4 regions of the Exiguobacterium sp. UBA3491 genome follow, and region 1 is predicted to be linked to each of the others. Evidence: riboswitches for the same ligand, from Rfam matches in the RefSeq annotation. Region 1 holds a riboswitch; each other region holds the start of a gene.
What was found. Region 1 has a riboswitch for thiamine pyrophosphate ahead of thiT (energy-coupled thiamine transporter ThiT). Riboswitches for the same ligand answer to the same signal wherever they lie in the genome.
Positions count from the first base shown of each region.

Region 2: another riboswitch for thiamine pyrophosphate. It lies ahead of B4F99_RS12685 (ECF transporter S component); the one in region 1 lies ahead of thiT (energy-coupled thiamine transporter ThiT).
Region 3: another riboswitch for thiamine pyrophosphate. It lies ahead of thiD (bifunctional hydroxymethylpyrimidine kinase/phosphomethylpyrimidine kinase); the one in region 1 lies ahead of thiT (energy-coupled thiamine transporter ThiT).
Region 4: another riboswitch for thiamine pyrophosphate. It lies ahead of tenA (thiaminase II); the one in region 1 lies ahead of thiT (energy-coupled thiamine transporter ThiT).

Region 1 covers NZ_DFQK01000032.1:456,722-464,726, reverse strand. The annotation lists gene rsmB (16S rRNA (cytosine(967)-C(5))-methyltransferase RsmB) at 1-552, shown strand, start outside; gene B4F99_RS14850 (Stp1/IreP family PP2C-type Ser/Thr phosphatase) at 571-1,305, shown strand; gene pknB (Stk1 family PASTA domain-containing Ser/Thr kinase) at 1,308-3,242, shown strand; gene rsgA (ribosome small subunit-dependent GTPase A) at 3,268-4,173, shown strand; gene rpe (ribulose-phosphate 3-epimerase) at 4,176-4,832, shown strand; TPP riboswitch at 4,855-4,964, shown strand; gene thiT (energy-coupled thiamine transporter ThiT) at 5,024-5,584, shown strand; gene B4F99_RS14825 (thiamine diphosphokinase) at 5,586-6,188, shown strand; gene B4F99_RS14820 (amino acid permease) at 6,244-7,647, opposite strand; gene rpmB (50S ribosomal protein L28) at 7,788-7,976, opposite strand.
Region 2 covers NZ_DFQK01000032.1:71,476-79,480, forward strand. The annotation lists gene B4F99_RS12680 (50S ribosomal protein L25/general stress protein Ctc) at 1,027-1,683, shown strand; TPP riboswitch at 1,779-1,878, shown strand; gene B4F99_RS12685 (ECF transporter S component) at 1,979-2,551, shown strand; gene B4F99_RS12690 (ABC transporter ATP-binding protein) at 2,548-4,077, shown strand; gene B4F99_RS12695 (energy-coupling factor transporter transmembrane component T family protein) at 4,049-4,771, shown strand; gene B4F99_RS12700 (NAD(P)/FAD-dependent oxidoreductase) at 4,827-5,858, shown strand; gene B4F99_RS12705 (alpha/beta fold hydrolase) at 5,932-6,750, opposite strand; gene B4F99_RS12710 (hypothetical protein) at 6,905-8,005, shown strand, end outside.
Region 3 covers NZ_DFQK01000030.1:117,226-124,865, reverse strand. The annotation lists gene B4F99_RS11905 (organic hydroperoxide resistance protein) at 1-54, shown strand, start outside; gene B4F99_RS11900 (hypothetical protein) at 82-255, shown strand; gene B4F99_RS11895 (type 1 glutamine amidotransferase domain-containing protein) at 283-795, shown strand; gene mce (methylmalonyl-CoA epimerase) at 843-1,253, opposite strand; gene B4F99_RS11885 (murein hydrolase activator EnvC family protein) at 1,518-2,963, shown strand; gene B4F99_RS11880 (murein hydrolase activator EnvC family protein) at 3,165-4,442, shown strand; TPP riboswitch at 4,507-4,617, shown strand; gene thiD (bifunctional hydroxymethylpyrimidine kinase/phosphomethylpyrimidine kinase) at 4,733-5,536, shown strand; gene thiM (hydroxyethylthiazole kinase) at 5,517-6,284, shown strand; gene thiE (thiamine phosphate synthase) at 6,274-6,912, shown strand; gene B4F99_RS11860 (hypothetical protein) at 7,026-7,367, shown strand; gene B4F99_RS11855 (ArsR/SmtB family transcription factor) at 7,426-7,640, shown strand, end outside.
Region 4 covers NZ_DFQK01000022.1:19,045-27,049, reverse strand. The annotation lists gene B4F99_RS08760 (diacylglycerol/lipid kinase family protein) at 1-791, opposite strand, end outside; gene B4F99_RS08755 (alanine/glycine:cation symporter family protein) at 929-2,392, opposite strand; gene abc-f (ribosomal protection-like ABC-F family protein) at 2,589-4,388, opposite strand; gene B4F99_RS08745 (DUF1002 domain-containing protein) at 4,663-5,544, opposite strand; TPP riboswitch at 5,738-5,844, shown strand; gene tenA (thiaminase II) at 5,917-6,612, shown strand; gene B4F99_RS08735 (hypothetical protein) at 6,664-6,960, shown strand; partial or broken gene B4F99_RS08730 (glycoside hydrolase family 3 N-terminal domain-containing protein) at 6,991-8,005, opposite strand, start outside.

The sequences.
Region 1 (8,005 bases):
GGGAAAGCGATGCATATTGCTGAAGGTTTGACGACGGGTACACTACAGGCACTTGATCTTCATCCACATAAGATTAAATTGATTGAACAGCAGGCGACACGATTAGGTCTTACGACTGTTCAAGCAGAAGCGTTAGATGCCCGTAAAGCAGGGGAACGCTTCGAAAGCGAATCCTTTGACCGGATTCTTGTCGATGCACCTTGTTCAGGACTTGGTGTCATTCGGAGAAAACCGGATATCAAATGGACGAAACGCCCAGAACAACTCGAGCAACTCCCAAAAATTCAACGAGACATCTTGACATCTGTCTTACCACTCGTTAAAAAAGGTGGAATCTTCGTCTATTCGACTTGTACGATTGATCCGACCGAAAACGAGGAGCAGACAGCGTTCATTCTCGATCAGGGTTTTGACTTTGATGCATCTTTCGCGGAACGCATGCCAGAATCCGTGCGGCATCTAATCGGAGATCGAGCAGAACTCAAGTTGTTACCGACGACAGTCGGAACGGATGGCTTCTACATTGCCGCGTTTAAGAGACGAGAAGATTGATACGAACGGAGGACTGTCATGGAGTTAGCTCACCTTTCGACCACTGGGAAAGTCAGGACTAAAAATGAGGATACGGTATTACTCACCGGGAACGCTGAACGTGGTCTTGCCGTCGTTGCGGATGGTATGGGAGGTCACGCTGCTGGCGATATCGCAAGTGCGATCGTTCGCGAGGTATTTGAAGCATCCTTTTCACTCATGCCAAATCGTCCGATGGAATTGTCCGAATGGATAGAACAACGCGTAGCCGAAGCGAATGCCCGGATTCTTCAGTTTTCAAAAGAAGAACAACTTGCGATCGTCGGAACGACCATTGCCTGTGTGTGCTGGGTCGAGGATTTGCTCGTCATCGGTCATGTTGGAGACAGTAGGGTCTATGCCCTTGAGGGTACGGCGTTAAAACAATTGACGGATGATCATTCTTACGTCAACATGTTACGACAAATGGGAGAGCTTTCGGACGAGGAAGTCGAAAATCATCCACGTAAAAATGTCATCACACGATCGGTCGGCTCGAACGAAACGGTCGAAGTCGACATTCAAGTAAGAGATGCTCCAGACTATGACCTCGTCCTTGTGTGTAGCGACGGGTTGACCGATGAAGTGCCAGATGATGTCATCGAACAGATCATCTTACGGGATGATCCGCTTGATGAGATCGTCGGACGATTGGTGAAAGAAGCGAATGCTCGAGGAGGCGCGGATAATATTACGATTGCCGCCATCCGGTTCAAAGAAAGAAAGAGGGTCTGAATATGCGATACGGAGATCGATTAAATGACCGCTACCGCATAGAACGGCTAGTTGGAAGTGGCGGGATGGCGAATGTCTATCAAGCCTATGATGAGATTTTAAAGCGTCATGTTGCCATTAAGATTTTACGGACTGAATTTTCGCATGACGAACAGTTCATTCGTCGATTCGAACGTGAAGCGCATGCTGCTACCAGCTTGAATCATCCAAACATCGTTGCCGTCTATGATGTAGGCGAAGAAGATGCCATCTATTACATCGTCATGGAGTATATCGATGGTATGACATTAAAGACATTTTGTGAAAATCAAGCATTACCTGTGCCGCAGGCCGTCGATATCATCGCTCAAATTTGTGATGCGATCGATCATGCCCATGCACACCGAATCATCCATCGCGATATCAAACCGCAAAACATGTTGATTCGAGAGGATGGTACCGTCAAAGTAACGGATTTCGGAATCGCTGTGGCGATGTCGAATGCGACTCTGACGCATACTATGTCCGTCCTTGGGTCTGTCCATTACTTCTCGCCAGAACAAGCAAAAGGTAAATTTGCCGATGAGAAGTCGGATATCTATTCGCTTGGTGCTGTCTTATACGAACTTGTGACAGGACAAGTCCCGTTCGAGGGTGATTCACCGGTTGCGATCGCTTTGAAGCATCTGCAAGATACACCGCGTCGTCCATCCGTCTTGAATCCGAAAGTGCCACAAGCGCTTGAGAACTGTATCATGCAGGCGCTCGCAAAAGCACCGCATGACCGTCAGCAGTCCGTCGCAGCCTTTAAGGCAGATATGGTGACGGCGTTGTCTGACGAACGAGCAAGTGAAGGCATCCGAGGTGCAGAAGAGGATGAGATGGAAAAGACGATGGTCTTATCACCTGTACAAGTGCCAGAAGAATCAAAAGCGGAACCGGACACACCTGTCGTCACGACCGTTCAACCGAAACCGTCAGAAAAGAAAAAGAAAAAACGCTGGTGGGTCATCCTATTATTACTGGTATTACTCGGTGGAGCGGCTACGACGTTTGCGATGTGGCCGGATCCTACCGTTACGGTACCGTCCGTCGTCAAAACGGATGGAGATGAAGCGGAAACGAAGCTTGAGAAACTTGGATTTGTTGTCGAGACGACAGAACGAAACAGTGATACGGTCGATGAGGGAGACGTCATCAGTCAGACACCGCGTGAAAACGCACAGGTCAAGAAGGGCTCGACAGTCAACTTGGTCGTCTCTACCGGAAGTGCTCCGGTCGAAGTACCGGATGTGACAGATGACGCTGAAAAAGAGGCGATTGAGACGTTAAAAGAGGCTGGATTCGCTAAAGTCGAGGTCGAACGTGAAAAGTCGGATGAAATCGAGCGAGGTAATGTGATCCGGCAATCGATCTCGGCTGGTACGGAGGTCATCGCGAAAGAACAAACGATTACGATCACCGTCTCGGAAGGAACATCTTCCTTCGAGTTGAAGGATTTGACGAACTTATCGAGTGACGAAGCAAAAGCCTACCTGGACGAAAAAGGGCTCGATGGAACGTTCGAGCAAGAATTTTCTAGCGACGTGAAACTCGATCAAGTTATCCGTCAATTCCCACAAGCAGGGACTCAAGTCGAACCGAACGACTCCGTGACGGTCTTCATCTCAAAAGGTGAGGAAGAAAAAACGTTGACAGCGACGTTCCCTGAAAAGGTCGTCTATGACGCGGTCAGCGAGAACGAGGACGAGGAACCACCGAAACAAGTCATCCGGATTGAGACGGAAGATGCGAAAGGGAAGCGGACCGTCATCGAGGAATCAATTGACCAAGATGAGACATTCGACGTGCCGGTGACGATTGATCCGGGAGAAGAAGGCAAGATTACGATTTATAAAGACGATACGGTGTATCGTTCAAAAACCATCACGTACAATCAAGCAAAAGACGCACAGTAAATGTGATGAAAAAGGAGTGCATAGGATGACGGAACAACGCATCGAAGAGAATCGAGAAGGAACGATCATACGCCTGCAGGGTGGCTTTTATGATGTCATGACACCAGAAGGAGAGGTCCGTTCACGGGCAAGAGGGAATTTCCGAAAACGCGGCATCAGTCCAGTCGTTGGAGACGAAGTCGTTCTTCATATCGAAAGTGAGACCGGGTATATTCTCGAAGTGAAGGAGCGGGACAACTTTTTAGTACGCCCGCCTGTCGCGAATATCGATCAAGCGTTGCTTGTCGTCTCGGCTGCAGAACCTGATTTTTCAGCGCACTTGCTCGATCGTTTCCTCGTCTTGATCGAAGCGAAGGAAATCCAACCCGTCATCCTGTTAACGAAGATGGACTTGCTTGATGATGTCAAAGGTCCTGCAGTTAGAGAGGCAATTGCCGCTTACCGGAAGATTGGATATACGGTCATCGAGACATCCAGTGAGACGTTGTCGGGTGTTGAGCAAGTCCGTCCGTTACTGGCCGGGAAAACGAGTGTTCTTGCCGGACAATCCGGTGTTGGGAAAAGTTCGCTCTTGAACGCACTTGAACCAACACTCGACTTAGAGACGAGTGCGATTTCGAAATCACTCGGACGTGGGCGGCATACGACACGACACGTCACGTTGATGCCACTTGCCGAAGGCTTGATTGCTGATACACCAGGTTTCTCGAACCTTGATTTTCCGTATGATATGGAAATCGAGGATGTACGGTGGAGTTTTCCTGAATTCGTGGCTGTACAGGACGAATGTAAGTATCGAGGATGTTTGCACTTGAATGAACCCGGATGTGCTGTCAAGGAAGCCGTCGAAGCACAAGAAATCATGTCCTCTCGTTATGAGAACTATGGTATGTTTATAGACGAAATCAAGAATCGAGCCCGGAGGTATTGAAGATGATTAAAATTGCACCATCTATCTTATCAGCAGATTTTGCGAATCTTGAGCGTGATGTCAAAGCAGTCGAGGCAGCAGGCGCGGACTATATCCATTTCGATGTCATGGATGGTCAGTTCGTACCGAATATCTCGTTTGGACTGCCTGTGCTCAGCAGTTTACGTCAAAAGACGGATATGGTCCTTGATGTCCATTTAATGATTGACCAGCCAGAACGTTTCGTTGAAGATTTCGTTAAGGCAGGGGCAGATATCGTGACGTTCCACGTCGAAGCGACGAACCACGTCCACCGTGTTTTACAACAAATCAAGCTATCCGGTGCAAAAGCAGGGGTCGTCTTGAATCCTCACACGCCATTATCGACGATTGAACACGTCCTTGAGGATGTCGATATGGTCTTATTGATGACGGTCAATCCGGGCTTTGGTGGACAAGCCTTCATCGAGAATGTCATGCCAAAACTCGCATCACTTGCACAAATGAAAGCAGATCGTGATCTGACATTTGAAATCGAGATTGATGGTGGCGTCAACCCGGAAACAGCAAAACTTTGCATCGAAAACGGCGCGAACGTTCTTGTCGCGGGATCAGCAATCTACAATGCACCAGATTATGCGGAAGCGATCACTAGCATTCGTCAAGGGGCTGCCGTATAATAAGAACGAGAAAACGAAATATGATGACCGCAAGGGGTGTCGCTTGAAAAGCGGCTGAGAGGAGTCTTTTAGACTTTAACCCTTCGAACCTGTTCCGTTCAAACGGACGTAGGGATGTGGCGCACGCAGGCAGTACGGCGTTCGTCGTATTGCCTTTTTGCGTCCTCTCGTACAATGAAGGAGGAAATAGCATGAAACGGTTACAAATGATGATGGAAATTGCCATCTTCGCAAGTCTCGGGGTCGTCTTTGATTTACTGATTCCATTTAAAATGCCACAAGGCGGTTCAATCAGCTTAGCGATGTTACCGATCTTTGTCATGGCATTTCGCCACGGTGTCATCGGAGGTGTCGTCACAGGAGCGCTTGTTGGTACGATCCAACTGATGTTCGCCCCACAAGTCTTGACGATCGTCCAACCATTACTCGATTACACGATTGCATACGGTGTCGTCGGACTGAGCGGTCTGTTCGCCCGTCAGGTTAGACAAACTGCACGTAACGGACAAAAGAAACGTTTGATGGCGTTCGTTCTCCTTGCAACACTATTAGGCGCAGGACTCCGTTATATCTGTCATGTCATCAGCGGAATCGTGTTCTTCGCGAAATATGCAGAAGGTCCAGTCGTGCCATATTCATTAGTTTATAACGCGACATACATGGTACCATCTTATGTTTTATGCGGTGTCGTCGCGGGTCTCCTCTTTACAACTGCGCCACGTTTACTACGTTATTCAGCACGAGGCATCTGAGATGCGGGCGATTCTCGTGTGCGCCGGTCCTCAAGAAGAAGTGCCTGATTTGCGGATGCTTTGTCAGTCTAGTGATTTCATCATTGGTGTCGATGGTGGTGTTCAGACTATTGAATTGTTTGGGCTGACATGCGACATGACGATCGGTGATTTTGATTCGCTTGGTTACGTACCTGAAGGAGCAATCGTTCATCCGGCTGAGAAAGATGAGACGGATCTCGAACTCGCCCTTCGTACAGTATCAGAGATGAAACGGTTTGATGATACTATCATCGTCGGAGCAACAGGTGGACGACTCGACATGACCGTTCAAAATGTGTATTTATTGAAGCAATACCCTGAAGCGCGACTCGTCACGAAACGGGAAGAGGTGCGATATTTGGCAGTAGGATCGTATGCAGTCGAAGCCGAAAGCTATCATTATCTTTCTTTCATTCCACTTGTGCCGTCAATCTTGAGTTTAGCTGGAGTCAAATATCCACTTGATATGCATCCTGTTCCGGTCGGAGGTTCCTTGACCGTCAGTAATGAATGGAGTACGTCAGAAGCGACAGTAGAGCTCCATCAAGGAGAACTATTGATGATGCGAACACTTAAGGAATAGAACAAGCATATGAAAAAAGGCCGTGGATGATACCGCGGCCTCTTTTCATATGGCATTATTCTTCGAGTTGGGAAGGGGCGACTCGAATGTCACTTTGAGCCGATAGGTGTTTTCCTTTAACGAACAGATGATAGCTTCCCCACATGACGAGGAAAAATGGAACACCGATGTATAAAGCAATTCGTTGATCCGCTTGAAACGCAAGACTGAAAAGGACAACGACATTAAGTGTCAACGATATCAACGGTAATACTGGATAGAATGGCGTCTTGAACTTTAGTTCGGATAGATCATGTCCGTTTCGGATGAACTGACGGCGGAACGCAAGTTGCGAAGCGGAAATTGAAATCCAACCGACTTGAGCACCGAGTCCAGCTAAAGACAAGAGCCAGATAAAGACGGTATCCTCTGCGAAAAAAGCTGTCAGAAGCGATAACATCGCAAACATCATCGTAAAGAGTAAAGCGCGCATCGGCACACCACGGGCATTAACATAAGATAATTTCTTTGAAATCATCCCTTCTTGTGCCATTGCCCATAACATTCGGGTCGCGGCATACAATCCCGAGTTCCCGACGGATAATAGTGCTGTCAAGACGACGATGTTCATCAAGTCAGCGGCATACGGGATGCCGATCGCATCAAAGACCATGATGAATGGACTACTGACTCCGCCAGCCGTCTCATACGGAATCAATGCACCGACGATCGTGATCGATAAGACAAAGAAAATGAACGTGCGCCAAACTGTATTCCGGATAGCTTTTGGAATCGATTTTTCAGGCGTATCGGACTCCCCAGCCGCGACACCGATCAATTCGGTCCCCTGAAAAGCAAAGTTGACAGCAATCATCGTCGTCAAGACACCGAGAATTCCGTTCGGAAACCAACCGCTTGCCGTGAAGTTTGCAAACAATGAGGATGGACGATCTGCTTCCATCGGTAACCAGCCAAACCAAGCTGCGCCACCAAGAATGATGAAGAAAAGAATGGCGAGTACCTTTAAACTTGAGAACCAGAATTCCGCTTCCCCGAACGCTTTGGCGGAGACGGCGTTTAAACCGAATAACAAGACCGTAAAGACGGTACACCAGACAACGACCGGCACATTCGGAAACCAACGGTCCATCAAACTACCGGCAGCTGTGATTTCAAGTGCGACCGTCACAGCCCAGCCGAGCCAGTAAATCCAACCGACGGCAAAGCCGACCCCTGGTCCGATAAAGCGGGTCGTATAGGTCTGAAATGACCCCGAGACCGGCAGATAGACCGCTAATTCTCCAAGACATAACATCGTCAGATACATGATGGTCCCACCCACGATGTAACTGAGGACCGCCCCGAGAGGTCCTGCTTGTGAAATCGTTAATCCTGACCCTAAAAATAAGCCTGTTCCGATAATTCCACCGAGTGAAATCATGAACAGGTGTCGACTCGTCATCTCTCGTTTGAGTTGCATGATGACTTCCCCCAATTCAGACAAAATAAAGTACGTTCCTATTGTAAGCGTTTTCAATAAAAGCGACAATTAGTTTATGAGAAAAATAAATGAGGGCATAAAAAAACCGGAAGGGAAGATTCCCATCCGGTGGTTGCGCCTTATACGCGTTCGACTTTACCTGATTTAAGAGCTCGAGCTGAAACCCAAACCTTTTTTGGCTTACCGTCGACGAGGATACGTACTTTTTGTACGTTGACTCCCCAAGTACGTTTTGTTTTGTTCAATGCGTGTGAACGGTTGTTACCCGACTTTGGCGATTTCCCAGTAACGTAGCATTTACGTGCCATGCGTTCCGCCTCCTTTTATGTTGTTTTGC
Region 2 (8,005 bases), 390 kb from region 1:
ACGCTTCCCCCCGGTCACCCGATCGACTTGGGGCTACTCGCTCATCAATTGAGGCAAACGGCATACAACTGGATCTGGTTGACGCATTGTGAGACGTCAACAGGTGTTCTCTACGATCTTGATGCAGTAAAAGTGCTGTTAGATCAACGAACCGCACTCGTCGTCGATGCGATCAGCGCTGTTGGAACCGGACATTTCTCATACGCTGGCTGCACTTTCGTCACGACTGTTTCCGGGAAAGCGATTGGTGGTTTACCGGGTCTTGCGTTCATTGGTCACGCAGATCGCGTCCTACCTTCTCTCTGTATTCCCCGTTATCTGGATTTAGGGCTCTACGCGGAAGGGGTTGCCTTTTCCGGCTCGTCGAACCTGTTGCTTGCCTGTCAGGCAGCGCTTGATGCCCTCGATCTTAATCAAGCAGCAATCAAGATGACCTATCTCGAACAAGCCGTCCGCGCAACTGGATTCCAACTCCTCGCACAACAAGAAGCACAAGCGCCGGGAATACTGACGATCGTTCATCCGTCCGCAACTGATTTAGGCGACGCTCTGCGCATTCAGGGGTATCACGTCCAGTACGAAAGCGACTATCTCGTTTACAATCAGTGGCTTCAAATTTCGACGATGGGACAGACGACGATGCGACAAATTGAACGTCTCGTTCATGTTTTAGTTCGTGAAAATCAACGAATCACCATAAAGAATGAAAAAAATGAAAGACCTCTCAACCCCTGATTTCAAGCAGTTTGGAGGTCTTTCGACTTCAAAAAGATAAAAAAAGAGGTTTATGGATTTAAAACATAGGGGTATAAAATCACTAGCACCGCATCAAACCGGTGACTTACTCACACATGTTTCTCAATATCAGCGTAATGACCTGGGAGAGAAATGCAAAGTCACGAAAGCGTCAGACTCATAAGAGTCTGAAACCGATTGTCTTAGCATGATTCATATTGTTCAGGATTCGTCCTGCTCCTACATTCATTACCTTTTGAGGGCTATACCAAATTCAAGGGGGAAATGAACATGTCAGTTAATTTAACAGCCGAAAAACGCGAGGTACGTCCACGCTCACTCCGTAAACAATTGCGTCATGAAGGAAAAGCTCTTGGCGTCGTGTATGGTTACAAAGTGGAAAGTACACCAATCGCATTTGAAGAAAAAGAATTGCTTAAAATCGTCCGAGAAAACGGTGAAAACGTCTTGATTTCACTCAAACTCGACGGTAAAAATATTAACGTCTTGATCAATCGCCGTGATATGGATGTCTTCACACCAACCGTCGATCACGTTGAATTCATCGCTGTGAAAATGGATGAAGAAACAGAAGTCGAAGCAGACGTTGTACTCGTTGGTGAAGCAGCCGGTGCAAAAGTTGGCGGCTTCCTATCACAAACACTCTTTAAAGTAACAGTCGCCGCTACACCAGATAAATTACCAGAGAACGTCGAAGTCGACGTCACGAACCTCGAAATCGGCGATTCGATTTCTATAGCTGATCTTCCAGAGCAAAAAGATTTCCGCATCGTTACAGAAGGCGATATTCAAGTCGCAGCTGTCGTCGAATCGACACTCGAGCAGGATCTTGAAGAAATCGAGGAAGCAGAGGGACAAGCAGAAGCTGGCGAGGACAACGAAGCGTCTTTAGAAGAAACAGCGGAAGAGAACGAAGACAACAAATAAGTCGTTTAACGATACGCCCTTTGCGGCGTATCGTTTTTTTATGTCTTGACAACAGACGCTGGATTGCCTAAAGTGAACAGCGTATCACCTATTACCATATCCACTAGGGGAGCCCAATTGGCTGAGACGATTCACTTCGGACCCTTCGAACCTGATCTAGTTCATACTAGCGTAGGAAAGTGGAGCGATCACATCCAATGACTCCTGCTGCGCGCAGTTTTTCTGAGGACCGCTCTCTTTTTTACGGAGGGCGGTCTTTTTTGGCGTCTCCCCCATTCAAAGGAGGACGTATCTGATGCAACACTGGAAAATGAAAGAAATCATGGTCATGATGATGCTCGCCGTCGCTTGCGGCGTCATCTATCTCGGTTGGTCAACACTCTGGTTACCGATCTCAGCGGTCTTCGGACCTGTCGGTGCCAACTGGATGTTTGGTATCTGGATCATTACGAGTCCGCTCGTCGCAGCAATCATTCAAAAGCCAGGTGCCGCTTTAATTGCGGAAGTCGTCGCGGCAGCCGTCGAACTGTTCACGGGAAGTCATTTTGGTTTATCCGCTCTTCTGATCGGAGTCTGCCAAGGACTTGGTGCGGAACTCGTCTTCGCGATGACGCGTTACCGTCGTTATGACACATGGACCTTGATGTTATCGGGTGTCGGAGCCGCGATTGGTAGCATCGTTTATAGTCTAATCGCGAACGGATTCGGTTACTACACAACGACGACGTTGCTTGCGACAACTGGCTTACAATTGATCAGCGGCGCATTACTCGGTGGCTTGCTTGCAGCGATTCTCGTCCGTCGCCTTGTTGCGACCGGTGTCTTGAACGGGTTTGCGGCAGGACGTGCGAAACGGGAAGTCGCATGATTACTGTCGACGACCTCAGCATCCGCTATCCGGGTCAGATGAAATCGGTGCTCAATCATGTATCGCTGACGATCGAGCACGGGACGACCCTTTTGCTTGGTCGCAGTGGGAGTGGCAAGACGACATTACTTCATGCCCTTGCCGGACTGACACCGGAAACGATTGAAGTCGAACAGACTGGAACTGTTACCCGCTCTGGTTCGGTCGGAGTGCTGTTCCAAAATCCAGAAGAACAGTTTTGTATGGAGACGATCGGACGGGAAATCGCTTTTAGTTTAGAAAATCGCTCGATTCCACGCGTGGAGATGGATGAACGAATTGAACGCTTACTCGCACTCGTCGGTCTCCCTCTCCCCTTCTCTACACCGATCGCGAGTCTATCCGGAGGAATGAAACAGCGTCTCGCGCTCGCAGCGGTCCTAGCACTTGAGCCGACGATCTTATTACTCGATGAACCAACGGCTCAGATTGATCCAATCGGACAACATGAGCTGATGGCGTTGATTTTTCGGATTCAAAAAGAACACGATTTAACGATCGTCTTGATTGAACACCAACTTGATGTCTGTTTGCCGTACGTCGACCAAGTCGTCTTACTTGAGGACGGATCGATTACTGCGACGGCGGATCCACGGGATCTGTTCCCGCAGGATTACAAAGAGCTTCAAACGAAAGGTATTTCCGTTCCCTCTTTGTATCCGTATACCTTAGAGACGTTACCCATAGATGGACCGCAAGCGGCGCGACTTCAGGTGCCTTCCGCTGTCGCTACAGCTGGGCGCTCTTTGTTACACGTCGCTGCATTATCGACGAAAGCGCCATATCCGTTGACCGATGCGACATTTTCCATGCAGACAGGAGAATGGGTGATGCTGCTCGGGGCAAATGGATCCGGGAAAAGTACATTGCTTGCGACACTCGGGCGGTTGCTTCCCAATCGTGGAACGTATCAGCTCCAGGGGCGTCCGGTTCATCGTTACTCCCGGCGTCGCTTTTATGAGCACGTTGGCTATGTCTTTCAACAACCGGATCTGCAGTTTCTTAAGCTGACGGTCGAAGCGGAAATCGACTGGAGTCACCGGGCAGCGACGAATGTTAAGCGCGCGGCGTTGCTTGAACGGCTGGAACTGACATCTGTCAAACAGCAGTCACCACTTGCTCTTAGTACGGGGCAACAACGACGGCTCAGCGTCGCAACGATGATCGGACAAACGAAAGACTTGTTGTTGCTCGATGAACCGACCTTCGGACAAGATGGATTGACGACACGACGCTTAATGGAACAGTTACAGATGGAACAACAGAACGATACGACACTCGTCATGGCGACGCATGATATGGAGCTCGTCGCCCGGTATGCGGATCGTGTCCTCGTCATGGAGCAAGGACGGATTGCTTTTGATGGTCGCCCAAGCGAGTTATTCGCTGACGTTCCATTACTCGAGCGCTGTCAGCTACAACGTCCACTTTCGTACCAATTCCAGGAGGTGAAACGTGATGCAAACGAACGTGTCCCCGTTCGCTGAACTCAATCCCGTCATTAAGGGAAGCGGATTGTTTTTGATCATGTTTGCCTTGATTGCAACGAATGACTGGGTCAAAACGTTAGTATTCCTGAGTTTTGCTATCGCACTGCTACTCCTCTCCGGATGGGGTCCTTTTGATTTCTTGAAGCGACTTGCGCCGTATAGTCTATTATTCTTATTGACGTTCTGGATGATGGCGGCTTTCGGCAAAGGAACGAATATTCTTTGGTCGTTCGGTTGGTTTCATGTCACGTCGGAAAGCGTCGCGCACGGCTGGTTACTTGCCTTGCGGATGGCCACGTTCGTCTGCCTGAGCCTCGCTTTCGTCACGACGACCGATGCGACCCGTTTCGTAATGAGCTTGATCCATCAGGCGAAGTTATCGCCCCGCTTTGCTTACGGATTCCTTGCCGGGATTCGCTTTCTGCCGCAACTGGTCGAAGAAGTCCGCGTTTTGCGGCAAGTCCGGATGATTCGCAATGTGCACAGTCGCTTTCCTGGTGATGGATTTCTTTCAATTGGCTTACCGCTCTTCTCACGGTCGATCCAGCGGGCAGAACGGATGGCGATTGCTCTCGAAGCCCGTCACTTTTCAGCAGAGCGAACGTATTACGAGGTACCGGTCGTTCAGCGTCAGGATATTATTTATCTCGTGGTCATCCTCCTATTCATTAGTCTTGTCTTTTGGCTATGATTACCGCCACCCGTATCCGGGTACACTCTAGCAAGACAGATTGAAGGAGAACGACATGAAACGTATCCTCTTGATTGGTGCAGGTCACGCTCACCTGCATTGCATTACACACGGACCAACAGAAGACGTCGAATGGCTGGTCCTGAACGCCTCGACGTACCAATATTACTCGGGCATGTACTCTGGACTTGCTGACGGAACATACGACATGGATGAGATGCGTATTGACGTCGCCGCCTTATGTCGTGCCTATGATAAACCATTCATCAAGGAGACCGTCATCAAAGTCGACCCTGTTGAAAAGTTCGTCTTCGGTGCATCCGGCAGACGTTACACCTATGACGTCGTCTCAACGAATATCGGCTCATTCGACTGGTCGGAAGATACGACGCGATTATCGATTAAACCGAATTACCGGTTACCGGATACATTAAAGCGACTGCAACAAGCAAAGCGTCCGGTCGTGATTGGGAGCGGACCAGCTGCCGTCGAGATGGCAGCGTCCTTGAAAGCGGCGGGGGTACCGATCACATTGATCACGGATCGAGATATCCTTTCTCGTCATCCGGCAGCGGAAGCCATTACGAGACGGTTAAAAGAACTCGGAGTGTACTGGATCAGGGAACGTCCTATAGATGACGAACTACCACTCCGCTTTAAGCAACACCCACCAATCGAGTCAGATGCAATCGTCCGCTTGACGGGTGCCGAAGCTCCGGCATTGTTTGCAGACAGCAATCTCTTCACGGAAAACGGATTTTTACTCGTCAATGAACAGTTACAAGCGCTCGATCATCCAAGCTTGTTTGCTGCGGGTGACGCGGCGACCCTCGTCGCCTACCCCGACATTCCGAAGAATGGTGTCACGGCTGTCCGACAAGCGCCAATTTTGCTTACGAACCTTTTACGATACCTCAAGGAAGAAGCACTGCAAACCTATCGTCCGCAAACGAACTATTTGACGATTTTATCGATGGGACCGCGTCATGCGGTTTCCCTATATGGTCGTCATTATTCGACTCACCCGTTCGGTTGGTACCTGAAGCGCTGGATCGATCAACGGTTCATGCGGAAGTATCGCTCTTAAAAGCGTGCGCCGGCGCACGCTTTTTCTGTACACAAAAACACAAGCCATGGACGCGTGTCCATGGCTTGTTAAATTAGACGGTTTGATTTCCTTTAACGTACGTCAGTAATGTCTCGTTGAACTTCTCTTGTTCGTCAAGTAACATCCCGTGTCCACTCTCTTCGAAGACTTCGAGTCGCGCATGTGGGATTTCCTTTTGCATCTCTTCCGCAAACTCGAACGGACAGACTTGGTCTTTTTTACCGTGGATGATCAACGTATCGACTTTGATGTTCTCGAGTTTTCCACGTAAGTCTTCGTCACGCAAGGCGATTGCTGACTGAATCGTTCCGTGGGATGAAGCGGCGATGCTAAGACCATGGAACCATTGTTGCAGCGGTTCTGGATGTTCCTTCGCAAAGAAGATTTCACCGAATCCTTTGAGCATCGACGGGCGATCCTGTTTCGTATCGGCAATCAACGCATCGACTTCTTCTTTCGTCATCCCGTATGGGTAGCCGTCACGTTGCGTAAAGACCGGTGCCGCAGCTCCCGCAAGAACGAGCTTACTGACTTTTGAGTCCCCGTAGTGCAAGAGATAGGACAAGGCGATTCCTCCTCCCATCGAGAAGCCAAGCAACGCGACATTCGTTAATTTCAGCTGTTCGATGACTTCATTGACATCGGACGCCATCGTCTTATAATCGTATCCCGTTGCTGGTGCATCTGATTTGCCATAACCACGATAATCGATTCCGACGTAACGGTACCCTTCTTCGACGAGCAGGTTCTTTTGATACTCGAACATGTTGTTGTTTGCTGGCCATCCGTGTAAAAAGACGACTGGTTGACCCGAACCGACATCCTCAACGTAAATCTTCGTGCCATCAACTGCTTGAATGAATGTACCCACCATAAAACCCCCATAGTAATAGATTGACCATGCATGCCTCTATTATTCCCGAGTTAATGGATGTCAAACATCTTGATGTTGAAACGTTATAGAAAATTCTGTCTATTATAGAAAATATGGTAAAATACAGACAATCGTATAGAGGAGGTTTTTCATGAGACGCTATATACATACCAGTATTCTCGCAGGAGCAGTTCTCCTTGCCGGGTGCGGAAAAGAACAATACTTAGATCTTACATATGATGCCAATTACTGGGGCGGTATCTCGACTACCTTTGATGGTCAAGAAATACCGGATCTCCCGAAAAAACAAACGGCGGCTTTGTTGAAGGTTTGTCAGCAAAAACCAGATAAGATGCGCTTGCCAGATCGACATGTGCAACACGAAGGATTTGATTTATACTTCCTACCTCCGAGTGTCCAAGGGCGCGAGTTCCAACACGTTCGTTTCCTGTCAGACGAAAAAAAGGACTATTTGGCGTGTCAGCCGATTCGCCACGCGGATTATGCGGTCCACCAAATCAAGCGCAGTGATTACCCATTCGTCGATTGGTCGAACCAACCGCTTAAAGCTAAATCGACAGACGTTCACTTTAAGCCTGTCCCAAAAGAAGTGACGGATCAACAAAAACAAGAAAATGAAGAAAGTAAAGACACGAAAGGACTTGGTCGTTACCTTTTCCCATCGTATCAATTGTCCTTACCACCGGAAGGACAATTCGTTCTCTTCATGAAAGACAAAAATAAGGATAAAGAACAAACACTCTTCGAGACGACCGAGTCCCGAGTCGGTTCCGAATTGAATTTAGCTTTTCGTGTCATTCCGAATAGTGGTTTGCAGCACACATCGATTGAACTCATGACCAGTGGTGATCGTATTGGGATTCCATCCGTCATTCAAGACCATGTAATGGGGCAATCATATCAAATCCAGCGAAAGCAACTTCCTGCTACGCTTTCAATGGGACAGACGGTTCCTTTTGCGACTGTTTGGAAGAAAGAAGGAGGCAAAATCGTTCAAGAAACATCGCTATATATGCGTCTTAATCAGACCTACAAAAAACCTGAGAATTACAAATATGGCTTTCTTGATGCATCACCAACCACATATGTCGGCTACATTCACGACTCACCAAAGCAGCTCATCGATAACGATTTTAAATTCATCTCGGCCATTCCGGATAAACTAGCAAAAAAAATGGCTCAAGAATTAAAAGAGACCGATGTGATGGAGCCACAAGGAACAAAGCTGAAA
Region 3 (7,640 bases), on a different contig from region 1:
ACTCGTGGCAACATCGATGTCGACCTTTCTGTTAAAGTCGTTGATTCGTTATAAGAAATACATCCTTAAGGAGGGTTTTCGATGGCACCAAAAGAAACCGATCGTCCAAATGAAAAATTGGAAGATGAACGGGATCGTCTGTCTGATAAAGAACGGAAACTGACAGAGGAGCAGCAAAAGGAAATCCTAAAAGGGAAAAACGAGATGCCAGATGATCCGGTTTCTCCACGAGATCGCGGAGAAGATTCGATTTAAATTCAAACAACTTGGGAGATGAATCACATGTCTAAAAAAGTAGCAGTCGTACTCGCCGATCATTTTGAAGATGTAGAATTCACTGGACCGGTTGATGCGTTAAAAGAAGCGGGGCACGACATTACTGTCATTGGTGCCAAAAAAGGTGCAGAGCTTGTTGGTAAACAGGAAGATGCAAAAGTAACCGTTGATCTCTCAATTGATGAGACATCGGCGGCAGACTATGATGCCCTTTTGATACCAGGTGGATTTTCACCAGATTTACTACGCGAAGATGAGCGTTTCGTCTCATTCGTCGAAGAATTCGATATGTCAAAAAAACCGATCTTCTCGATCTGTCATGGACCTCAGTTGATGATTAACGCCAAAATCGTTAAAGGAAGAAAAATGACAGGTTATAAATCAATTCGCATCGACCTAGAAAATGCTGGAGTAGATTTCGCGGACGAAGAAGTCGTCGTTGATGATAATTTTATCTCAAGTCGACAACCGGATGACATTCCTGCATTCAATCGAGAAATCGTTGCAAAACTCGGCTAATCGTATAAAACAAAAATCAGCACTGCGTTATCGCAGTGCTGATTTTTTTATGAGTTCTCTGGATAATCACAGAGTTCCGTGATAACCCCATGTGAATGACGAGGGTTCATATAAATCAGTCGTCGTCCAAACGGCGTCGTTCGATACGTATCTTCTAAAAATGTTAAGCCTTGTTGTTTTGCTTCGGCGATTGCTTGATCTAAATCATCAACACGGTAGGCAATGTGATGGACTCCTTTTCCACGTTGTTTTAAAAAACGAGCGATTGGACTATCCTGGCTAGTTGGTGTCAACAGCTCGATATGCGCATCATCGAACTCGATGACGGCGATGTTGGAAGCGACACCAGGTGCGGGGTTTGAGTACTCTTTTGTTAATGTTCCACCAAGTACTTTTGTATAAAATGAGATTGCTTCTTGCATATCGCGAACGGCGATGCCGGTATGATCTAGTTTCATCTGATGTTTCCCTCCATTCGCTTCAGTTTCCCAAAAATGAATCAAAGTTGCAATGGGAAGCTGTTTTCCATCATTTTCTATTACATAGAAGAAGAACGATTTATTTAAAATGAAATATCACTGAAATATTATGGAAGAGGAATGAATGCTATAATCAAAAACGTTCCTATAAATAAGAAAAACTATTATAGAATTTAATTTTAACGTAACTGTTATTCCATATAATTCATCGACATACTACTAGAGAAAAAGAGGGAATACTACATGAAAAAAACGTTCGCGTCGCTCATCGTTTCCGCACTAGTTCTTTCATCAGCACCTCATTTTGCAGCAGCTGACGATTTAAGTGAACAGAAAGCTAAAAACGAACAACAGCAACAAGACAATGCTAAAAAACAAAAAAACTTAGAGTCTTCCGTTAATCAGGAGGGTCAAAAAATTTCTAAGACGCAACAAGAAGTCAATCGATTAGACGAAGCCTTGAATGAAAAGATCTTTGCTGTCGAAACGAAAGATCGTCAAATTAAGGCGACGGAACGAGAAATCGTTCAACTTGGAAAAGAAATCGAAAAGTATAAAGCGAAATTAAAACGCCAAGAAAAACTACTTGGGGATCGTCTTCGTGTCATGCAAGAAAATGACGGGAACTCGATTAAATGGGAAGAAGTCATTTTTGGGGCAAAAAACGTCGGTGACCTCGTTAGCCGTGTCATGGCCGGAAAATCGATTTCAAAGCAAGATGATAAAATGATCACGGATTATCAAAATACGCAAAAGCAATTAGCGGATGCACAACAAGAAGTGAAAGACAAGAAAGCACAATTGGTTGTTGAAAAGCAAGAATTGAAACGCCAACAAGCAGAACTTGAATCGCAATTAAAAGAGCGAAACAAACGCTTAAAAGAATTACGTAAGAAAAAAGAGAAATTTGAAACACAATTGATGGATGCAAAAGAAGTCCAGCAAATTCTGATTGCTCAAGAAAAAGCGATTGCAGCTGAAAAGGCAGCACGTGAACGTGAAGCACGGATCGAAAAAGAGCGTCAAGCTCAAGCAGCACGTGAAGCAAAAGCGCGAGCAGAAGCTGAAGCAGCTCAAGCAGCGGCTCAAAAAGAAGCTGAGCAACAAGCAGCTAAAGAAGCAGCGGCTCAGCAGGCAGCACAAGAGAAAGCGTCGCAAGCCGCGAAACCTTCTGGTTCGACGAAACAATCGACTCCAAAAGCATCTACACCTGCGCCAGCACCAGCTGCGCCAACACCGTCAGCACCTGCGACACCTAAACCGTCACCATCATCCGGTGGTCTGTTCATCCATCCAACGGTTGGGGCTGTCACGCAAGGCTATGGCTCAGCAGGTGGAGAAAACGGTTATACGTTCCATAACGGGATCGACTTTGGTGGTCCGGTTGGAACTCCAATCGTTGCAGCTGCAACAGGAACAGTCATTACAGCATCAGGTGGTGGTCCTTACGGAAACCACATCATGATTGCCCACCAATTAAACGGTAAAACGTACACAACATTGTATGCTCATATGAGCGCACTCAATGCTCACGCAGGTCAACGCGTCAGTCAAGGTGAACAAATCGGTTTACGTGGAAGCACTGGGAATTCAACTGGTCCACACTTACACTTTGAAATCCACGTCGGTGGATACAGCTATAGTGCAACTGGTCCAGCTAGCTCAGTGAACCCAATGACGATGTTTTAAACAGTAAAGAATCGTTGCTTATGCAGCGGTTCTTTTTTTGCGATTTTCAAAAAATAAATGATTATATTACAAAAAACGTTTTCATTTGAAATGTAAATGAAATTTTTTTGAAACGATTAGGGTGCTATAATCTATTTCAGATGTGAGAGAAACTTGAATACTATAATAAAATATGAAAAACATAAGTGAGGAAAACGATATATGCTAAAAAAACTAATTTCTACCATTGTTTTAGGAGCATTACTTATAACAGGAACACAACCAATTGCGGCAGCAACGATCAAAGAAAAAAAGGCTGAAAATGCCGCAGAACAACGTAAATTAGAAAAAGCAATTAAAAAACAAGAGTCGAAAATTTCGAAAGAACAACGTCAAATCAATCGAATCGATGCAGCGATCAACGAAAAGATTTTTCAGATTTCCGAAAAAAATAAACAAATCGAGAAATTGAATTTGCGAATCGATGAATTAAAAGCAGACATCGTTCGCTACGAAGAGATGTTGAAAAAACAAGAAGAACTACTCGGTGATCGTCTACGTGTCTTCCAAGAAAACGATGGAAACTCAATCAAATGGGAAGAAGTCATTTTTGGATCGAAGGATTTAGGTGATTTATTTAGTCGTGTCATGGCAGGGAAAAAAATCGCGGAGCAAGATGATAAAATGATTTCGGATTACATCGCAACCCAACAAAAGCTAGCGGAAGCAAAACAAGCGCTCGTTGAAAAAAAGGCGAAGCAGGTTGAAGAGAAGAAAACATTAATCGAACAAAAAAAAGCGTTGAAAGTTCAAATGAAAGAACGCAGTGCTACGCTTAAAAAATTAAGAAAAAGTAAGACGAAGTTTACGACAGAACTTCTAGACGCGAAAGAACTACAAGCGACACTTGAAGCTCAAGAACGTGCGATTGCGGCAGCGAAGGCAGCAGCTAAAGTGGCGGCTGAAAGAGCAGCAGCCGAGAAAGCAGCAGCTGAAAAAGCCGCTAAAGCGAATGCTCAAGCAGCAAAACAAGCAGGTAAGAGTTCAGAATCACCTACTTCAGTTGCTTCACCCGTTGTTTCGAGCGGTGGGAAATTCGTTCGTCCATCTTCTGGTGGCGTATCACAAGGGTTTGGACCAGCAAGCGGTGCGAACGGCTATACGTTCCATAATGGTGTCGATTTCAGTGGTTCGGTCGGCTCACCAATCGTCGCAGCAGCAGCTGGAACGGTCATTACAGCTTCAGGTGGTGGGCCTTATGGAAATCACGTCATGATTTCTCACTTCCTTGACGGGAAAGTCTATACGACAGTCTACGCTCATATGAGTTCGTTATCTGTTCATGCAGGACAAACAGTTTCTCAAGGTCAGCAAGTTGGAACACTTGGTAGTACTGGGAATTCAACAGGACCACACTTGCATTTCGAACTACATGTCGGAGGCTATCAGTACAGTGCCTCTTCTCCTCTGAATGCAGTTAATCCATTAGCATATCTATAATTCAAAACGAGCTTCGGCTCGTTTTTTTCTTGCCGCTATGCTACAGTTAAGGCGAAATGAATACTTGAGCAACTAGGGGAGCTGGAGGAATCCGGCTGAGAGGAAAACCAATCTGTTTTCGACCCTATTACCTGAACTGGATAATACCAGCGTAGGAAAGTTGAGCCGAACGGATACCGAAATGGTTGGATAACGATTTCGTATAGCGTCGACTGCTTTTTTACAGCGGTCGACGCTTTTTTTGTCGGTAACAACTCCCTTACATTGCTCGATGGAAAGGTGAGAAAAATATGAAACATGTATTGACGATTGCGGGATCTGACTCCGGTGGTGGAGCTGGAATTCAGGCAGATTTAAAGACATTTTCAGCATTGGGCGTTTATGGGATGAGTGTTTTGACAGCGGTAACGGCTCAAAATACACTGGGCGTTCAAGCAGTAGAAGAGTTATCATCGGAAATCGTTGATGCCCAATTAGCTTCAATCTTTTCAGATATTCGTGTGGATGCTATCAAAATCGGTATGGTCTCGAATGCACAAACGATTCACGTCATTGCAACACATCTTCGCAAACAGACAGTTCCAATCATACTAGACCCTGTCATGGTCGCAAAAGGCGGGCATGCCCTATTGCGGACGGAGGCAGAGGAAGCACTAATCGCGGAGTTACTGCCACTTGCGACACTCGTCACACCAAATTTACCGGAAGCAGAGCGCTTAACAGGGCAATCAGTTACTAATCTAGAGGAGATGCGACTGGCGATGCATCAGTTGGCTATGAAGACTGGAGCTGTCTTGCTAAAAGGTGGACATCTACCGGGAGCTGCCACGGATTTATTATGGGACGGGCAAGAAGAATACCGTTTCACATCAGATCGGTTAGATAATCAACATACTCACGGAACAGGCTGTACCTTATCTGCAGCGATTGCGGCACGGATGGCACTTGGAGAAGCTTTACCGGACAGTGTACGTCAGGCCAAGAAGTATGTTACAGAGGCGATTCGTCATGGATTTGCTCTCGGACAAGGGATTGGACCGACACATCATTTTCATTCACTTTGGAGGGATTCACATGTTTACGACCATTCTTAAACACAAACCACTCATTCATCATTTGACGAACACAGTCACGATCAATGATTGCGCCAATGTCACACTTGCCGTTGGCGCATCTCCAGTCATGGCGGAGGATATTCGCGAAGTGGAAGAGATGGTTCGACTCGCGCAAGCTCTTGTCTTGAACATTGGAACAATTGATGCAGACATGCAAGCAGCTCAACGACTCGCCGCAAGCGAAGCGAGACGCTTGAACGTTCCGATCATCCTTGATCCAGTTGGAGCGGGAGCCACATCATTGCGTACGTCCTTTTCAAAAGAATTGAGTAGACTCGGATGTACGGTCGTTAAAGGAAATGCTTCAGAAATCAAGACATTGCTTGGGGAGAATGGACGAACAAAAGGAGTCGATGCTGCTAGTGATGAGATCATGGATCGAGAAATCATTCGTGCATTCGCTCGTAAACAAAAGTCCGTCATTGTCGTCACAGGTCCAATCGACTACATCACGGATGGCATGCGCGAAGTGGAACTACAAGTAGGTACGCCGCGTCTCGGAGACGTCACAGGTACGGGGTGTATGACAGCTTCTTTGATTGCGAGTTTTCTTGGTGCAGGATATTCTGCGTTTGAGGCAGCAGTCCACGGAACATTTATCATGGGAAAAGCAGGAGAACAGGCAGCATCAGAAAAAGGTCTAGGTAATTTCAAACGAGAGTTGTTCAATGCAATCAGTCTGATGACGGAGCAAGATTTGATGGAGGTGGTAGAACATGTCAATTGATTATTCCATTTATGCGGTGACAGATCGTCGATATCATCCGGGAGTTGCAATCGAAACGGTCGTTGAAGAAGCGATTTTAGGTGGTGCAACGATTATACAATTACGGGAAAAAACAGCGCAGGGAAAGGAATTCTTCGAACAGGCAGTCCGGTTAAAGAGACTGACGGATCGTCATGATGTTCCTTTGATTATCAATGACCGAATTGATATTGCGTTACTTGTCGGAGCTGGTTTGCATATCGGACAAGAAGATATTCCTCTAACCGCAGCGCGACGTCTCTTACCGAACACTGTGATCGGCGTATCGGTAGCAACCGTCGCGCAAGCGATTGAAGCAGAACGAGATGGAGCATCTTATTTAGGTGTAGGTTCTCTATTTGCGACGTCATCGAAAGCAGACGCCGACTCGATGCCACACACGATGCTTCAAGCGATTCGCGAAGCCGTGCGCTTACCTTTAATTGGCATTGGCGGAATTACGGCAACGAATGTCGCTTCTCTTCCTATCCCATTAGAAGGATATGCGGTCATCTCGGAAATTTTTGCTAAAGAAGATCGACGGCGTGCTGCACAACATATGACAGATGCTGTACGGGAATGGCATCAATCTCTTCAGAACAGGGTATAATCCGTTCAGAGGTGATTGTATTGAAATGGCAGACGATCCGTTTTCGGGGCTATTGGATCCGGTATCGATTGGAACCACAAATCATTCGCGTGGATAATCGGGGGATCTACCATTTGGGGAAAATTTTATTTCCGCGTCCTAATCGTGTATCTTATGAAATGGCTCTCTTGCTGAAGGAAAAGTATGAAAGACGCTACAAACGTCCGTTGTATATCAAGACAAGTTCGATCGCTACAGAAATTTGGGGACACACCCACTTAGACATCTATTATCGAATACTGCTTCGTCTCCCGATTCCTGCTCGATTACGTAAGCGTTATAGGAATCGATTGGAGAGTACGAAGATCATCGATATCGGTGTACGTGCGGTCGATCAAAATCGAATCGTTTGGGATATCGGTGATTACGTAGGGGGATGGGTTGTATTTTGGCTCATTCGTAGGCGGATGCGCTGAACTTGCAAATGTCCTGTTTCTCATGGTGCAATATAGAAATAGAAACGAGGTGACGGACATGGACATTCCCCGTTGTGAAACGATTGCTATTGATGAACAGCGTGCGTCTGAGATTGGACAAGTCGTTGATACGATTCCGACGCTTGAAATCGGAAAATTATTTAAGATCCTTTCAGATGCGACACGACTACGAATCGTTTATGCGTTGACGATCGAAGAGGAATTGTGCGTTTGTGATGTCTCTGCTTCTGTCGACTGCTCGATTGCGACAGC
Region 4 (8,005 bases), on a different contig from region 1:
TCTTCTTTCGAACGAATCTCGACACGTGTCGTCGTGAAGTGTTCGATTTGATCCGCCTTTGATAACCCACCCGTGATGAGTTTAGGTAATGCTTGAAGCGCATCAAAGAATCCGAGCTTCGTAATGATGAATCCATGCAGTAATCCATCGTCGACTTTTGCTTCTTCCGCAAACGATTCGAATCCACCAACGGAATTCGTCAAGGCGATGATTAACAAGTGGGCTTCTCCATCAAATTGTTTTTCGGCAGAGTTGATTTCGATTGGATAAGGACTATGATCCTTAAAGGCTTTCAGACCTTCAATGAAATAAGCGACCGATCCAAGTGACGTTTTCTGTTCGATGCTCACTTCTTCGACGGCTTCCGCAATCAGACCAACCGCAATGACGTTCATGAAGTAATGATCATCATATTTACCGATATCAAGCGGGCGGGCAGGGGCATCAGCTAATATCTGAATCGCCTCTTCGGGGTCCGTCGGGATGTGTAACGCGCGTGATAAATCATTGACCGTCCCAAGCGGTACGATCCCGAGTGTTGGACGATGTGGTTGCTCGGCAATTCCAGTAATGACTTCATTGACCGTTCCATCACCACCCATGGCGATGACGGCGTCGTAATTAGACTGGGCGGCATGACGTGCGAATTCCGTTGCATCGTGTTCTTTTTCCGTGAATCGAACGTCGACGGTTTGAAAGCGAGTAGCAAGCGTCTCTTCAGCGAGCGTCGCGTGTTTTTTTCCGAGTTCTTTACCAGAAGACGGGTTGATGATCAACATAGCTTGAGACAAGATGAATTCCTCCTTCGGGGCAATCTGTTGACTTTTTCCCTGTCCGATGAAAACATAATCCAAATTCTTTTTTACAAATAAAAACACCGAGTAGGCGCATGGCTTCCTCGGTGTTGAAGTTTGAACTCAGAGTTAAATCATTGTGATGGCGGCACTTCACCAGCAGCAGGACGAGCTTCTTCTTCAACGTCCCAACACTCCGTATTTTCAATCCCGAGTGCTTTTGCTGAGAAGACAGGATCGAGTCCCTGTTTCCGTTGTTCCTGATAATCTTTGATGACTTTGAGAGCGATGCCGCTCAAGAGGAGGATCGCTGTCATATTGATTAATGTCATGCCTGCCATGAAGAGATCGGCAAAACTCCATACCATACCGAGGCTGAGAACAGATCCGATGAAGACGAAGCCCATTGTCGCAATCCGGAAACCGAAGACGGCTGCTGGACTTTGTTTGATGAACTCGATGTTCGTCTCACCGTAGTAGTAACTACCAACGATCGAACTAAAAGCAAATAAGAAGACGCTGAGTGCGATGAATGGTGGGGCAATTGCACCAAATTCTTCGGAGAGCGCGTTTTGCAACATGCCGATTCCTTCGCCATTTCCAGCCGCATAACTATCACTGAGGAGAATAATCGTTGCTGTCGCTGTACAGACGATCAACGTATCAAGGAATACACCAAGTGTTTGTAAGAAACCTTGTTTTGCTGGGTGAGAGACTTCAGCCGCCGCCGCAGCGTTTGGAGCAGACCCCATTCCCGCTTCGTTTGAGAACAATCCGCGTTTGACACCGAGTGAGATTGCAGCACCGACCGAGCCACCGAATGCTTGCTCGATTCCGAAGGCACTTTTGAAAATCATTGCGAACACACCAGGAAGTTCCGTCAGGTTCGTAACGACGACATAAAGAGCAGCAATCAAGTAGAGACCTGCCATGATAGGAACGATGATTGCAGAGAACTTCGCGACACGGTGGACACCACCAAAGATGACGAGTCCCGTCAAGACGACGAGTGCTGCGCCGACGACAGCTGTGTTGATACCGAACGCATTGTCAAAGGCAGCGGCAATCGTGTTTGATTGAACGGAGTTGAAGATAAGGCCGAACGTCACAGCAATCAAGATTGCAAAGACGATTCCGAGAGCTCGGTTCTTCAAGCCTTTTTCGATGTAGTAGGCAGGACCACCACGGTATGCGTTCGATTTCGTATCGCGTACTTTATAGACTTGAGCCAGTGTACTTTCGATGAGAGCCGTCGCGCCCCCTAAGAGAGCGACCATCCACATCCAGAAGACGGCACCTGGTCCGCCGAGTGTGACGGCAATCGTGACACCGGCAAGGTTACCCGTACCGATCCGTGTCGCAGCACCGATGAAGAATGACTGGAGAGAAGTGATGCTTTCTCCTTTATCGTCTGTTGTTTGTTCACTTTTATCGAGCGTGACGCGGAACATCTCTTTTAAGTAAGTGAATTGGATGAAGCCAGTTCGGATGGTGAAGTAGATCCCGCCGCCGATCAATACAGCGATTAATACATACGACCATAAAATGTTGTTAGCGTAATCGACACTTCCTTGAATGACTTGCTGAATGGCGTTCATGATGGTGTATTCCTCCCAAAGAATAATAAAAACTATACGCTAAATTATACGAATTTTCTGAAAATAATCAACAACAAAATAAAATAAAATTTTAAAACTTAATAAGGTTAGCTAAAAAACCGTATGCTGAAATCTTGTGAATGAACGAAAAAACTGCCACTCTCGGTATCGAGAGTGACAGGCAAGTAAAGCTAAATCATCCATACTGTAGCAACTGTTCGTATAGGTCATCGAGTTGCTGTTGGATGCTTTTAGAAACGGTATCGGTCGGTTTTTCACGTTTTGTTAATTTCTGTTCAAGCCGCTCGATCTGCACTTCTAACTCGTATTGTGACAAGCGTTTTGGTTTTTGAGGGGTTACGTGGAGTGAGGAAGACGTAGCGAACTCAGTACGCTTCTGTTGAGCATACGTATACGTACCATGATAACGCGTCAGACCATTTTCGAGCCACAGGATCTGCGGAAAAAGCCGATTCAAGAAATAGCGGTCGTGTGAGACGGCAATCAATGTACCAGAAAAATTCTCGAGTGCTTCTTCGAGTGTCTCTCTTGATTCAATATCGAGATGGTTCGTCGGCTCATCGAGAATCAAAACGTTGATCGACGAATGAACGAGTACGGCAAGCTGCAATCGAACACGTTCTCCTCCGCTTAGTGACAAAATAGACCGAAAGACAGTCGGTCCAAAAAACAGGAACCGGGCAAGAATATGGCGGGCTTCCGCTTCTGGAACGGCAATGCGGTCTCTAAACCAGTCGATTAAGCGAGCATCCTCCTCGAAATGGGCATGCTGGGACAAGTAACCGATCCGGTTCGATGGTCCACGCGTGAGCGTGCCTGCGTCTGGTGACAATTCATCAAGCAACAGTGCGAGCAACGTCGATTTCCCGCTCCCATTCGTTCCGACGATCGCGACCCGATCTTGAGCCATGATTTCGAACGAGACAACATCGAAAATGCGACGGGAATCGTAAGCGAAAGAGAGCTCTTCAGCGCGAAAGACGACTTGACTCGTATGATCGGTAGAAGAAAAAGAGACATCAGCGGTTTTGGCTTCGAGTTGCGGTCGTTTGATCCGTTCGATTCGCTCGAGTGCCCGCTCCATCGATTTTGCTTTACGGAATAATTTCTCACTCGGTGGAGATGCTTCGTTTGCCCACTGCCGTAGTCGACGAATCGCTTCCTTCATCTTCTTGATTTTTTTCTGTTGTTCCTGATAGGCGTGGAACTGTTCCATCAAGCGACGTTCTCGTTCGACGACGAACGCACTGTAGTTCCCTAGATAGGAGGTCAGTTCACCATCTTCAAGCTCGACGATCGAGGTGACGACGGCGTCTAAGAAGACCCGGTCGTGAGAGACGAGCAGGATAGTTCCAGTGTAGTCCCGTAAGAATTGTTCTAACCATTCAACGGCAGCTAAATCAAGATGGTTCGTCGGCTCATCAAGGATTAGGAGGTGTGGTTCCATCAGCAACATGCGACCGAGGCAAATCTTAGTTTGCTCACCGCCGCTCAACTGATGGAAAGGGCGAGTGAGTAACGGACGTAAATGTAATCCGTTCACCATGCGCTCGATCTTCGAGTCGAGTAGATAGCCATCTTTTTGTTCGAATGCATTTGTCGCTTCCGCATATCGAACGAGTAGTGCATCCAGATCATCTGGCGCTGTCGCCATCAAAAGCTCCAACTGTTGCATCCGAGAACGGATTGCGAGGATCTCTTCAAACGCCGTCCAAAGGACGTCGAGTCCGGTCATCGTTTCGGCATAAGTGGGAAGTTGTTCCAAGTAGCCAATCGTCAAACCGTTCTTTTGATAGATGACGCCACCGTCCGGTTGGTCAAGGCGAGCAAGTAAGCGGAGTAATGTCGTTTTACCACTCCCGTTTCGTCCAATCAGACCGACACGATCGTGTTCGTTTAAGAAGAGGGAAACGTCCGTTAAGATCGTTTCGCCTCCGAATTGTTTTGTCAGATGTTGAATGTCGCAAATCATCATAATGAGTTGATCCTTTCGCGCGCATTAAAAAAGGAGAGCGCAAATAGCACTCTCCCTAGTGTGTGAAAGATGCGCTTTGCTGTATTTTTCAATCATGAAGTTCTAAAAAGGGCAGACGGGTGCCTTAGAACGCCATTCCATGAAAAATCGCGCGCAACAGATACAATTGTTCCATTAACCAATGTTTGCACGCAGCAAAGTCCATCATTTCACACCACCTTTCGTTTCAGATACAATCAGTTTACCATTATCTTGTTAATTGCGGAAGTCTGAATTATTTGAACACACCAGCAATCGAGCTGAAGAAGTCACTCAGACCATCAAATAATTTAGCGAAGAATCCTTTTGTCTCCTCGGACGTTGCAAACGCATGGATGTCTTGACCAGCATTTTTTAGTCCACTCTCGATTTGCCCCCAGTTGATGTTCGCTTGCTCCATTTGATTGAATAGATTCGTCAACCGATCCATCTGTGCATCAGACAGTTGGATGTTGTTGTTTTGAATGACTTGGACGATCAGGTTTTCGATCTCGACTTTTGTTTCCGGTTTTTGATTCGCGATTTCGGCCTTGATCTCATTCATCAAATCAGCGACTTTATCTGTCCCGACTGTCTTCCCGACGTCTGAAGTGACCGATAATTCTTGCTGTGCTAAATCTTTCCGTTCGTCACTCAGCTTGATTCCGGTCTCAGCCGAAGTTTGATCATAGGCTTTCATGATTCCTGTCAGTGCTGATGTTCCAGTCACTTTATAAGGAGAAGTGATCGTGATGTCGGCATCTTTGACACCTGCCGTGACGAGAGCGTTCAAGTACATATCCTTCGTCACCCACGTAATGTTTTCCGTCGCAACGGAAAGTCCGTCACCTTTTTCCGTCAATTCGATTTTAGCGGATGAATACATGTTGCCACCTTTTTGCGACTGGGGAATGTTTTTCCCGAGATATTTTTCTTCGTCAGCAGAAGTGGCGATGATCGGCGTGATGCCTTCCGGTGCATTGAGACGGGAAAGCACCCAAGCCTTATCCTTTGCGCCGAGCGACTCCCCGAGAGTGACGATTGTTTTATCAACGACTTGCTCAGCGGATGCGGCTGTCGGAAGTAATAAAGCAGAAGCGATAACGGCTGACGCCATGATTTTTGTTGGTGTATGCATAATGAATTCCTCCAATTGTAAGTAACAGAATGAACTATAGTATCAGGTACTAAAATTAGTGTACGAGAACGAAAGGAGTTCGGAATCGGTCTGTAGATGGAGACGATATCCGCCTTCTGACACTCCATAGTATAGCGAAAAGAGGACAACTTGACTTCCATTTTCAGCATGCTATAGTGGATTTGAATCGAATAATGACCACTAGGGGAGTCGGTTGACCGACTGAGACGAACGAAGACGTTCGGACCCTTTGAACCTGATTAAGTTCGTACTTACGGAGGGAAGTGGCGTCAAGTCTTGTTCTTCTTGCGCCATGCCCGTGTGTTTCGGGGTGGTGTTTTTTCGTTTCATAAAAAAGAGGAGGATGAGATCATGACATTCACACAAGAAATCAAGCAAGCGGCACAAGCGTATTGGGACAGTAGTTTTACCCACCCATTCGTTCAAGGAATCGGGGAGGGGACGTTACCGCTCTCGAAATTTCGGCATTACGTCATGCAGGATGCCTATTATTTAAAACACTTTGCGAAGATTCAAGCGAAGGCAGCGTCAAAAGCAGACGACTTCGCGACGATCGCGACACTTGCCGAGCATGCTACTTCGACTTACGAGGCAGAGTTGAGCTTACATCAATCATTTTTTGAGCCGCTCGGTATCACAGAAGCAGATCTTGAAGCATTTGAACCGGCACCGACAGCATATGCTTACGTCTCCCACATGCATCATGCGAGTGAAGGGACGCTTGGTGAGACGATTGCTGCCATCTTGCCATGTTACTGGTTGTATTATGAAGTTGGACAACAATTATTGACGTGTACACCGGATGAAAAAATCTATCAGCAATGGATCGACACATATAGTTCGGAATGGTTCGAAAAGGTCGTCTTTGAACAGATTGCACGGCTTGATGCGTTGGCGGAACAAGCAAGCTCGGCTGAACGAGAGCGGATGAAACGGCATTTCGTGACGAGCTGTTATTATGAGTTGCTGTTTTGGCATATGGGATGGACGGAAGAAACGTTTACGTCGATTTACGAGACGATTCCAGCATGGACGGTATCTTCTTAAACGGATAGATGGTAGAATTAGGTATAACATTTAGCGGAAGTAGGGGTAGAAATGGAGATCATCGTGATCGTACTCGCAATCAGCGCCGCGTATGCCGTGCAACGAATGCTGGGTAAAGTCAAAGTAAGATTTATTGGATATATCATTCCAACTTTAATCGTGTTGTCCGGTATATCCGCTACGACTCGAAACTTCAAGGTAGCATATAGCATGGGGAGCTACATTTCTGCTGTTCTTGTCATTGTCGTCTATGCATTACTGACCTATTGGTTATACCGCGTCTACCATCGTGCGAAAGAAGAAGCGGAATATCCGTATCAATCATTAAAAGACCGAGGCATCCTTTAAAGGGGGCTCGGTCTTTTGTGTATCATGTTCTCATTTTTTCCAGTTTTTAAAGCCATCACCGAATTCGAGATGCAGTTGATCGGTAAAGACACCGTTCTGAAAGACCGGCACATCAACTGGTAAGGTGCCTTGCGGTTTGAACGTTCCGAAAATTGCTCGAATACCAGCAGGGAGGTTCGGTCCCGCTGATTTCAGATTGCCTGCTTCAGAGTCCGGTCCGTTCGGATCCTCTTTAAAACCATAGACGAGGACGTGTGCCGGTGCGTCCGGTTGAACGGCGACATCGTATGGATTACGGAGACTGAGCAAGACGGATGGTGTATTTGTTTGTTTCGCATACCGGAAGATTGAAGCTGGAATCGCTTGCTCTGGTGCAGTAGGCAGTAGTTTGGCACTCGTATTGACGTTTGAACCAACGATGATGTAATCTGCTGCATCGAGTTGTGCCCGTAGTGTCGGGTTTTGGTCGAGCGGTAGCGTAGTAGCCGAGTAATTCGCTGTCGTTACGTGCCAGTTCCGGTTCTTAGGCAGGGAAGCAATCGTCTTTTTCATGCTGTCCGTTTGATCCGTCGCAGGGGCGATCACAAGAACGTTTGCATTCTTTTTCGGCTTGAAGGGTAACGTCCGCTGATCATTTTTCAGGAGTGTGACCGCGGCTTCCGTCATCGCGCGTTCTTTTGCTTTATGTTCGGGACTACCGACGATTTGGTTCGCTTGCGCGAGTTTATCAGCTAAGGATGTCGTATCCGTCGTGCCATTCCATATTCCGCGTTCTGCCTTCAGCGTCAGGATCCGCTCGACCGATTGATCAATCCGTTCCTCTGACAGACGTCCGTCTTTGACTGCCGCAATCACGTCCTTAAAAATCTGGTCGAGTTTTATGACATCCTGCTCGGAACGAAGAATCGTCGGCATGAGCGCGATGTCGACACCGGCGTCAAATGTTTTCAGAACGGCTTCTGATTCCGTAAAATTGTCGGCGATCGCCTGCATATTCAATGCATCCGTGATGACGATGCCATCGTAGCCGAGTTTTTCGCGCAGT